Regions from separate parts of the Clostridium bornimense genome, predicted to be linked through region 2. Evidence: riboswitches for the same ligand, from Rfam matches in the RefSeq annotation. Region 2 holds a riboswitch; each other region holds the start of a gene.
What was found. Region 2 has a riboswitch for cobalamin ahead of CM240_RS05695 (ABC transporter substrate-binding protein). Riboswitches for the same ligand answer to the same signal wherever they lie in the genome.

Region 1 (3,220 bases), 770 kb from region 2:
AGGAAAACAAATAGTTGCAAAGGTTGGAGATACTGTAATAAAGAGATCTCAAGTAGAGAGTGAATTAAAAGATTATGAAGCAACTCTAATAGAAAACTATGGAGAAGATTTTCTTAAGGATGATACAGCAAAATCATACTATGAATCTGCAAAACAAAGTAAATTAGATGAATTAGTTTATAATGAATTGGTACAGATGTATATAAAAGATAATAATATCGAAGTTAACGATGAGGATAAAGAAAAATATGTTGACGAACAAATGGAATATTATAAGAGTGCTTTAGGGGCTACTGATGATGATTTTGAAGAAAAGGCAAAGGCTCAATTTAATCTTACTTTAGATGAAATGAAAGAGGTATTAGGGGAAATGTATTATTCTAAAGTTGCTGGAGAACACTTATTAGAAGTAAGTTCTAATGAATCAGCAATGGAAAAGTATAAAGAAGACAATAAAGAAGATTATGATGCTATGGAAAACCAAAAAGCTGTTCTTTATATTGTAAATTCAGACAAAGAAAAAATTGAAGCTGCTAAGAAAGAATTAGATGCAGGAAAATCAATTGATGAGATAGCTGCAACATACTCAACAGATTCAGGAGCAAGTAATGGTGGGTTCTTTGGATTTATGGATACAGATTCAGAAGACATGTCTAGTATAGATGCTAACTTCGTTGAAGCAGTAAAGAATTTAAATGTTGGTGAAAAATCAGATATAGTAGAGTCTACTAAAGATGATGATGGAAATTTAAAGTTTGGGTATTTCTTAATTCAAATTGTTGATAGAGAAACTGGACTTAAATATCAATTAAAACAAGATATACTTACTAATGGTGTAGAAGCTAAATTAAAATCAATATATAAAGATAAATTAGAAACAGATAAATATAAAGATAATTTAAATAATTAGTAGTTTTTATAGTGTAATAATACGTTATAAAAGAGACTATAATATATGGGTATTGCATGATATTTTATAAATAAATGTTGTGCAATACCTATTATTTTATAGAATTAATAGCAGGTGATTTATGATGATTGTTAATATGTTGTGAATTATAATGATATAGTGTATAATTACCTTAATTAAATAGGACAATTTTGGGTTTTTGAATATAATCTTAATTATTCAAAATTAAAAGGGAAAGTGGTGAAAGTCCACTACAGCCCCCGCTACTGTAAAAGCAGACAAATCTTCATTTATCCACTGACTACTTTTGTTGGGAAGGAGAAGAGGCGGTTGATGCTTAAGTCAGGAGACCTGCCTAAAGTTATGCTTACTTCGGTGGGAAGGCAAAAGCAAAATTCAGTAAAAGTGGAGACCTAAGTAGATTATACTTTAGGTTTTATTATTGATAAAAAATGAGCTGTCGCACGAAGGCGTGTGACAGCTTTTTTTAGTACTTGTGCTCTGTGCCTTCTAAGCTGTGTTCTAGAAAGGAGTTTTTATGAAAAAAGCAATTTTAGTTATAAGTTTTGGAACTAGTTACATAGAGGCTCTAAAAAGCTCAATTGAAAGGGCTGAGGAGTCTATAAGAAATTATTTTATTAATTATGAGGTGAGAAGGGCTTTTACTGCACATAGGATTATAAAAAAGCTTAATGATAAATATGGTATGGATATAGATGCTCCCGAGGATGCTTTAGAGAAATTATATAATGAAGGTTACGAAGAGGTGATAATGCAACCATTGCATATAATACCGGGAGAGGAATTTCAGTATATAAATAAGGTTAGGCTTCAATATGAGGGAAAGTTTAATTCTTTAAAGTTAGGAAGACCTATATTTTATTATCAAGGGGTAGAAGGTATACCTAATGATTATTCTTTATTTATTGATGCTGTTAAAAATATCTTTCTAGATGAGGAAGCTGTTGTTATGGTAGGGCATGGTACTGCAAATCCTAGTAATGCTGTTTATGGATGTCTTCAATCAGTGTTAGAAGATGAGGGATATAACAATATTTTTGTAGGTACTGTAGAAGGATATCCAACAATAGAAACTGTTATTAAAAGAGTAAAAAGTAAAAATATTAACTCCGTTAAGTTAATACCACTTATGTTGGTAGCAGGAGATCATACTTTAAATGATATATCCTCTGATGATGAAGGATCATGGAAATCAATGCTAGAGAAGGCCGGGATAGAAGTTAAAACATATCCTCATGGTCTTGGAGAGTTAGATAGTTTCAATAAATTATATATCACTAGAATAGAGGATATTATAGAAGGAAGATATATTTCTATTGGTGAAACAAAGAAAGGGCATAGATAATGAAAAGTGTAATGATTTCTTCAAATAGAAGTGGTGGAGGAAAGACTACTGTAACATTAGGATTAATGAAGGCATTAAAAAATAGAGGATATAAGGTTCAGGGGTATAAAACTGGGCCAGATTATATAGATACTGCATTTCATAGTGAGGTTACAGGGGTACCATCAAGAAATTTAGATTTATATCTTATGGGAGAAGATGGTGTAAAAGCAGCATTTTCTAGAGGTGAAGGTGATTTAGCAGTAATTGAAGGTGCTATGGGATTATATGATGGTAAAGGATTAGATGAGGAATATTCAAGTTATAGTATATCAAAGGCATTAGGTGATATACCTATAGTTCTAGTATTAACGGCTGAAGGTCAAAGTGTAACTTTATGTGCAGAAATAGAAGGACTTAAGAATTTTAGAAATGCCAATGTTGTTGGAGTGATATTAAATAATATATCAGAGGGATATTATAATTTATTAAAGCCAGCAATAGAAATAAACTGCGGTATAAAAGTTTTTGGATATTTACCTAGAGAAGAAAAAATAGAATTATCTAATAGACATTTAGGTTTAGTACAGAGTATTGAGGTAGATAATCTTTTTGACAAGATTGATATAATTGCTGATATGATGGAAAAATATATCGATTTAGATGAAATACTGAAAATCTTTAAAGAAGTAAATCAATACGAAGATTTATTTCATATGAAGGATAAAAAAATTAAAATTGCCGTTGCTTATGATAAGGCTTTTAGATTTTATTATAAAGAAAATTTAGAATTATTAGAGGAGATAGGAAAAGTTATTTATTTTAGCCCATTAAGGGATGAGAAATTGCCAAGTAATATAGATTTTCTTTATTTAGGTGGAGGTTATCCAGAGGTATTTAAGGAAGAGTTAAATAAGAATTTTTCTATGAGAAATTCAATAAGAGAAGCATTAGAGGACGGGCTT
Region 2 (3,220 bases):
TATTAATAATTATAGATGGATTAGAGGAAAATGAAAATGAATTTTTGGTAGATGTATTGAAAAAAGATGTAAAAAATACATCTATTGGTATTGATGAAAAGATAGTCGATACTGGAGTTAATGGATTTAAATCAGAAAGCTTAATTTGTATATTAAACATACTTGGATATCCAGCTAATATATATAAAATTTATGAAAGAGCATATTTTGAATCTATAGCTAGAGGTTATAGTAAATTAGAAAAAAAGACTATATTACGTTGCAATATAGTTAAAATATCAGATAATAGATTAATAGATTTCACCGGAGGTATATCAAAAGAAATTGGGAAAATGCTTATTGATAGAATACAAGAAACTATTCCTTATATTCAGCATTGTAGTTCTTATAAAAATTTAATTTTTTTAGATGAGCCATACCAATATATAAAGTCAATTCAATTGCCACCACCGCATTTTAGCATAGGTAAAGTTATTGATAATAGAAATGATAGAAATATTATTACGGAGATTATGGATAAATCTAGAAAAATATTTAGTGATTTAGGATACACAAATCTTCTATTATGGCCATGGGGAGCATCAAAAAAAACTACGTTGCCCAGCTTTTATATAAAGCATGGATTAAAAGCTGCTGTTGTATCAGGTATCGACTTAGTTAAAGGAATAGGAAAGGTGTTAGATATGGTAGTCCCTAATATAGATGATGCTACTGGAGATATAGATACAAATTTAGAAAATAAGTTAGAGATGACTTTAAAACTTTTAAAGGAAAAAGATTTTATATTATTACATATAAATGGGTGTGATGAAGCTGCACATCGTAAAGAATATGATAAAAAAATCATGTTTTTTAATAGAATAATTAAAGTTGTAATAGAGCCTCTATTGAGTGAAGTTGATAATAACTTTGAAGTAATAGTAGGAAGTGATCATATTACAAATTCAGTTACAGGAGAGCATGCTGATGGAAAAGTGAAATTTATTGGTTTTAAAGTTAAGTGAAGAGTTTGTATTGACAATAATAGCTTAAAATAATATAATCAATAAGAAAATTGACATAGAATGTGTTATAGACTTAATAGGGAATAAAGTGAAAATCTTTAACTACCCCAGTAACCGTGAAACTGACGAAATCTTTATTATAGCCACTGCGAAAGCGGGAAGGTAAGAGAGAGTAGGATGAAGTAAAGTCGGGAGACCTGCATTTTATGATGAATTATTATCTTCTGAGGGTGGGATAATAATATATACTATTTTTGAACATAAAGATAAAATAACCCCTGGGTTATTTTTATTTTTTTGTGCAAAATATGTATACATATATGTAAATTCCTTCAATAAAAACGTGAGGAGAATAAAAATGAAAAAAACAAAAAAATTTTTATCACTAATATTGCTAATAGCAATGTTAACACTTTCATTAATTGGATGTGGAAGTGAAAAATCTATTACTATGGAAGATAGGGAAGGAACTAAGTTTACTTTACCTTCTAAAGTAGAAAAAATTATTTCGACAGCACCATCAAATACAGAGGTATTAGTAGAATTAGGATTATCGGATAAACTAGTTGCCATAGATAAATATTCTACAGACATAGAAGGTATAGATAAGGATTTACCTACAATTGATTTTAGAAATCCCGATGCTGAAACAATTATATCTTTAGAGCCTGACATTATAATAGCTTCAGGACATAATAAAACTGGAAATGAAGATCCATTTGCAGCAATAAAAGAAGCTGGTATTACAGTTGTATATATTCCAAGTAGTGATAGTATTGAAGGTGTATATAAAGATATAAGCTTTATTGCTGATATAACTGGTACTGAAGAAAAAGGTGAAAAAATTATAGATGATATGAAGAAGGAGATTTCAAAAATTGCTGATATAGGTAAAACTATTACTGATAAGAAAAAAGTATATTTTGAAATAGGTTCTTCATCAAGTTTATTTAGCTTTGGTAAAAATACATTTTTAAATGAAATGATAGAATTAATAGGTGCTGAAAATATTTTAGGCAATGAAGAAGGTTGGGTATCTCCAAGTGAAGAAATTATTATTAAAGACAACCCAGATGTTATTTTGACAAATGAGCCTGTAGACAATATTATAGATACTATTAAAAATAGAGAAGGATGGGGAGAAATAAATGCAGTAAAGAATAACAATGTTTATCTTATTGATAAAAATGCATCATCTAGACCTTCTCAAAATATAATTAAAGCATTAAAGGAAATGGCTAAAGCCATTTATCCAGAGAAATATGAATAGGAATAGAAAAATATTATTGATATCTATATTTATAGCTATTTTAGTAATTTGTATTGGAACTTCCATTGGAAGTTCCAATATTAATATACAAGATGTTATATCAATAATATTAAATAAAATGTTTAAAATTCCTCTTTTAGAGGGAATAGAAGAAAGATATGTATCAATAATATGGAAACTTAGGTTACCAAGGGTATTGTTAGCTTTCCTTGTTGGAGCGGCTTTATCTGTAAGTGGAGTTGTTATACAATCAATTTTAAAAAATTCATTGGCATCACCATATACTCTAGGAATATCTTCTGGAGCATCATTAGGAGTTGGTATAGTAATTGTAACTGGCATAACTATTCCTATATTAGGAGTATTAATGTTACCAATAGTAGGTTTCTTATGTGGCCTTATTACAGTTTTTGCTGTGGTGTTATTTGCATCAAGAGTAGATAAAACTATGGGAAATAATACATTAATTTTATCTGGAATGGTATTTTCATTATTTGCAAATGCAATATTAACAACAATAACTGCTTTATGTAGTGAAAATATTGAAAGTATAAGTCTTTGGCAAATGGGCTCTTTTTCTTTAAAAGGATGGTCTTATGTAAAAGGTGGTAGTATATTTTTTATAATAGGTTTTATTGGTGTTATGTTATATGCTAGAGAAATGGATATTTTATCTTTTGGAGAAGATCAAGCAAAATCTATTGGAGTAGAGACGGAGAGGGTAAAAAAGAAATTATTATTTTTAGTAGCAATTTTAACAGGAACATCTGTAGCTTTAAGTGGTGTTATCGGTTTTGTAGATCTTATAATACCTCATCTAGTTAGGAAGGTTGTAGGTTCAAAACATATTTATGTTGTGCCTATGGCATTACTTTTTGGAGGATCATTTATGGTAATAACAGATTTAATTGCAAGAACAGTGGTAGTACCATCGGAGCTACCAGTA
Region 3 (3,220 bases), on a different replicon from region 2:
CATATCAAAAAGAACGTATTATGACTTTTATAGATCCTTCAAGAGATCCTTTAGGAAAGGGATATCATGTGATACAATCTAAAATTGCTATAGGATCTGGTGGATTTACTGGAAGTGGATATAAAAATGGAAGTCAAACAAAAGGTGGATTTATCCCAGAAGCATGGACTGATTTTATTTTCTCAGTAGTTGGCGAAGAATGGGGATTTATTGGCTCTTTTGGTCTTTTGATGCTGTATGGAATTATGATTTTTAGAATGATTAATATAGCTAAGGAATCAAAAGATGTTTTTGGATCAATACTTGTAGCTGGGGTTACAGGATCGATGTTATTCTCAATTTTAGAGAATATGGGTATGAGTATTGGATTAATGCCGATAACAGGGATAACACTACCTTTTATGAGTTATGGAGGTAGTTCTATGCTTGTATATTTTATGAGTTTAGCACTTGTTTTAAATGTTGGTATGAGACATAAAAAAATTAATTTTTAGTGAAAACAACAAAAGGTATCATTGAAAGAGGTAACTGAAAAGTTAGTTTTGCAATAATCCCATTTTACAAGGTGAAAATGTATTTTAATATAGATTCCACATTTAGGTGCAAACAAATCTAGATAGAAGGAATATAAAAAACCAGAAATTTAAGCTGTAATTTCTGGTTTTTAAAAGTAACAATATAGAAATACTATACATTATAAAATTTTCTAATTATTTTCCAACTTTTTTCGTTCTACGAAACGACCCATGAAGAAGGAAATTATACCAACACCAATTCCTGTTTGTACACAAAATAGAAGGCTTTCAACCTCTCCAGGAAGTTCACCATCGATAAGGGTTTCCATAATTGGAGTGAACCAAGGCTCGTGTTCTTCACCTTGAATTTCACTGATCATAACACTTCCAGCATCATCAGAGCCACCAAATTCAGCACCTTTTAAGGTGAATAAAGGAATAATTGCAATGGCAGCAGCAATTACTAACAATATAAGTACAGTTCTTTTATTTTTACTCATGAATCTTATCCCCCTTTAAAAAACCTAAAATAGTTAATTCAGATTTTGCATATGTTTCAAGTGCCATAACTATTATTACAGTAAGGATACCTTCTATAATAGCTAATGGTAATTGTGTTGGAGCAAATACGCCTAAAAATTTTACAATAGAAGCAGGTATACCGCCTTCTGGTGATGGATAAGCCATAGCTAATTGTAAACTAGTTATACAATAAGTAGCTAAATCTCCCATAGCAGCAGCAAGGAAAACAGCTACTTTTCTATTACATTTAAACTTAATGGATAATTTATAAAGTGCGAAAGATATAATTGGACCAGCTATTGCCATAGAAAATGTATTAGCTCCTAATGTAGTTATTCCACCATGAGCTAATAAAATAGCTTGGAATAAAAGGACTATTATTCCTAAAATACTGACAGCAAAAGGTCCAAATAATATTGCACCAAGGCCTGTACCAGTCATATGTGAACAACTTCCAGTTACTGATGGTATTTTTAGTGATGATATTACAAAGATAAAGGCTCCAGCCATAGCTAAGATAGTTAGTGACTTTCTGTTAGCAGAGACAGTTTTCTTTATAGAAATAAAGCCTAAAATAAGAAATGGTAATGAGATTAGTCCCCAAGTTACACAATACTTAACTGGAAGATATCCTTCCATGATATGCATTGCATTTGCTATAGGATTAATACTGAATACTGTAGCAAAAATAATTGCAAAGATGGTAAGTTTTTTGTGATTTTTCATTGTGATTCCTCCTTAAAATAAAAAAAGACACATTAACTAATGATTCCCAGTCATTAGAATTGCATCTTAAACTAACACTTTTTAATATTAAAAAAGTGTTCTACTAAATATTTAGTCATCGCTCGTAACTAAATATCTTCGTATGCAAAAGGCAGGTATTCTGACTCTGGCTTCAAACATTATATCTTGTCTTCCCAGTTTCCCAGTGACATAAAATTAAGATACAACTATACCAACACAGCGGCGGGACCGTAAGGGACTTTCACCCTTTTCCCTATTATCCTGCGGAGAAACACAGGCACCTTTTGCATTTAAATTGTAATTAATAACCACTTATATATTACAATGGCATTCTATAAATTGTCAATTAATAATTTCATCTCATCTATAGTTCTTGGATAAGATAAGGTTGTCACATTATTTTTTTCTTTAAGCATCTCATATACATCAAATAATATTGGTGTTTTTAAATTTGCTTCTTTTAAAATACTTTGATTTTTAAAGATATTAACAGGTATATCGTCGGCAATTATTGTACCATTAGCAAATAAGATAATACGGGTAGCCCACTTATATGCAAAATCTACATCATGGGTAGAAATTAATAGAGTTTTTCCATCATCATAAAGTTTACTTAGTACATCTTCAAGTAAATTAATATTTAAAGGATCCAGTGATGCTGTTGGTTCATCAAATATTATTATCTCAGATTTCATTGCAATTATATCGGCAATAGTGACACGCTTTTTTTCACCACCACTGAGGTAATGGGGAGGCCTGTCCTTAAGAGATGTAATATTCATGTATTCTAAGGATTCGGTTACTCTAGACTTTACTTCTTCAATAGGAAGCTTCATATTCATAGGACCAAAGGATACCTCAGAGAAAACTGTTGAAGCTATAATTTGATTATCAGCATCTTGAAACACCATACCGATATTTTTTCTTAAAGTATTTAGATTCTTGGAAGTCATTATAATTCCATCATAAATAATATCACCACTATCAGGATGTAAAACACCATTGAGATTAAGAAAAAAAGTAGATTTTCCAGCACCATTTGCACCAAGAAAAGCTATTTTTTCGCCTTTGTTAATAGATAAGGTAATATTATTTAAAGCTTTCTTATCAGAATTGTAGCTGTAGTTCAAATTTCTTATTTCTAATATTGGATTCTTCATTATATCACCTCTTATTTAGTTATTATCCATAGTATTATTAAAAGAATAAAATACCCCACTGAATATAATAATTGAGAAATTTTTAATGGCTTGGCTTCTTCTAAAAATAGCATTTCCCCATTGTAACAACGAGATTCTATAGCATCATAGTAACCATTTGCTTTTTTTATTGATAATATCAATAAGTTTCCAGCAGTTCTACCGAAGGATAAGCAAGAAGTTTTAAAGTCCACATAACCAAGTCGGGATTTAGCAGAAGTTTTCATTTTGCTATGA

Region 1: another riboswitch for cobalamin. It lies ahead of CM240_RS02375 (sirohydrochlorin cobaltochelatase); the one in region 2 lies ahead of CM240_RS05695 (ABC transporter substrate-binding protein).
Region 3: another riboswitch for cobalamin. It lies ahead of CM240_RS15970 (energy-coupling factor ABC transporter permease); the one in region 2 lies ahead of CM240_RS05695 (ABC transporter substrate-binding protein).

The regions. Positions count from the first base shown of each region.
Region 1 covers NZ_HG917868.1:520,834-524,053, forward strand. Annotated here, with positions in the region: gene CM240_RS02370 (SurA N-terminal domain-containing protein) at 1-910, shown strand, start outside; cobalamin riboswitch at 1,087-1,283, shown strand; gene CM240_RS02375 (sirohydrochlorin cobaltochelatase) at 1,449-2,276, shown strand; gene CM240_RS02380 (cobyrinic acid a,c-diamide synthase CobB) at 2,276-3,220, shown strand, end outside.
Region 2 covers NZ_HG917868.1:1,291,772-1,294,991, forward strand. Annotated here, with positions in the region: gene CM240_RS16805 (alkaline phosphatase family protein) at 1-1,004, shown strand, start outside; cobalamin riboswitch at 1,048-1,223, shown strand; gene CM240_RS05695 (ABC transporter substrate-binding protein) at 1,363-2,274, shown strand; gene CM240_RS05700 (FecCD family ABC transporter permease) at 2,267-3,220, shown strand, end outside.
Region 3 covers NZ_HG917869.1:557,698-560,917, reverse strand. Annotated here, with positions in the region: gene rodA (rod shape-determining protein RodA) at 1-494, shown strand, start outside; gene CM240_RS15975 (energy-coupling factor ABC transporter substrate-binding protein) at 707-1,015, opposite strand; gene CM240_RS15970 (energy-coupling factor ABC transporter permease) at 1,008-1,763, opposite strand; cobalamin riboswitch at 1,897-2,084, opposite strand; gene CM240_RS15965 (energy-coupling factor ABC transporter ATP-binding protein) at 2,117-2,944, opposite strand; gene cbiQ (cobalt ECF transporter T component CbiQ) at 2,956-3,220, opposite strand, start outside.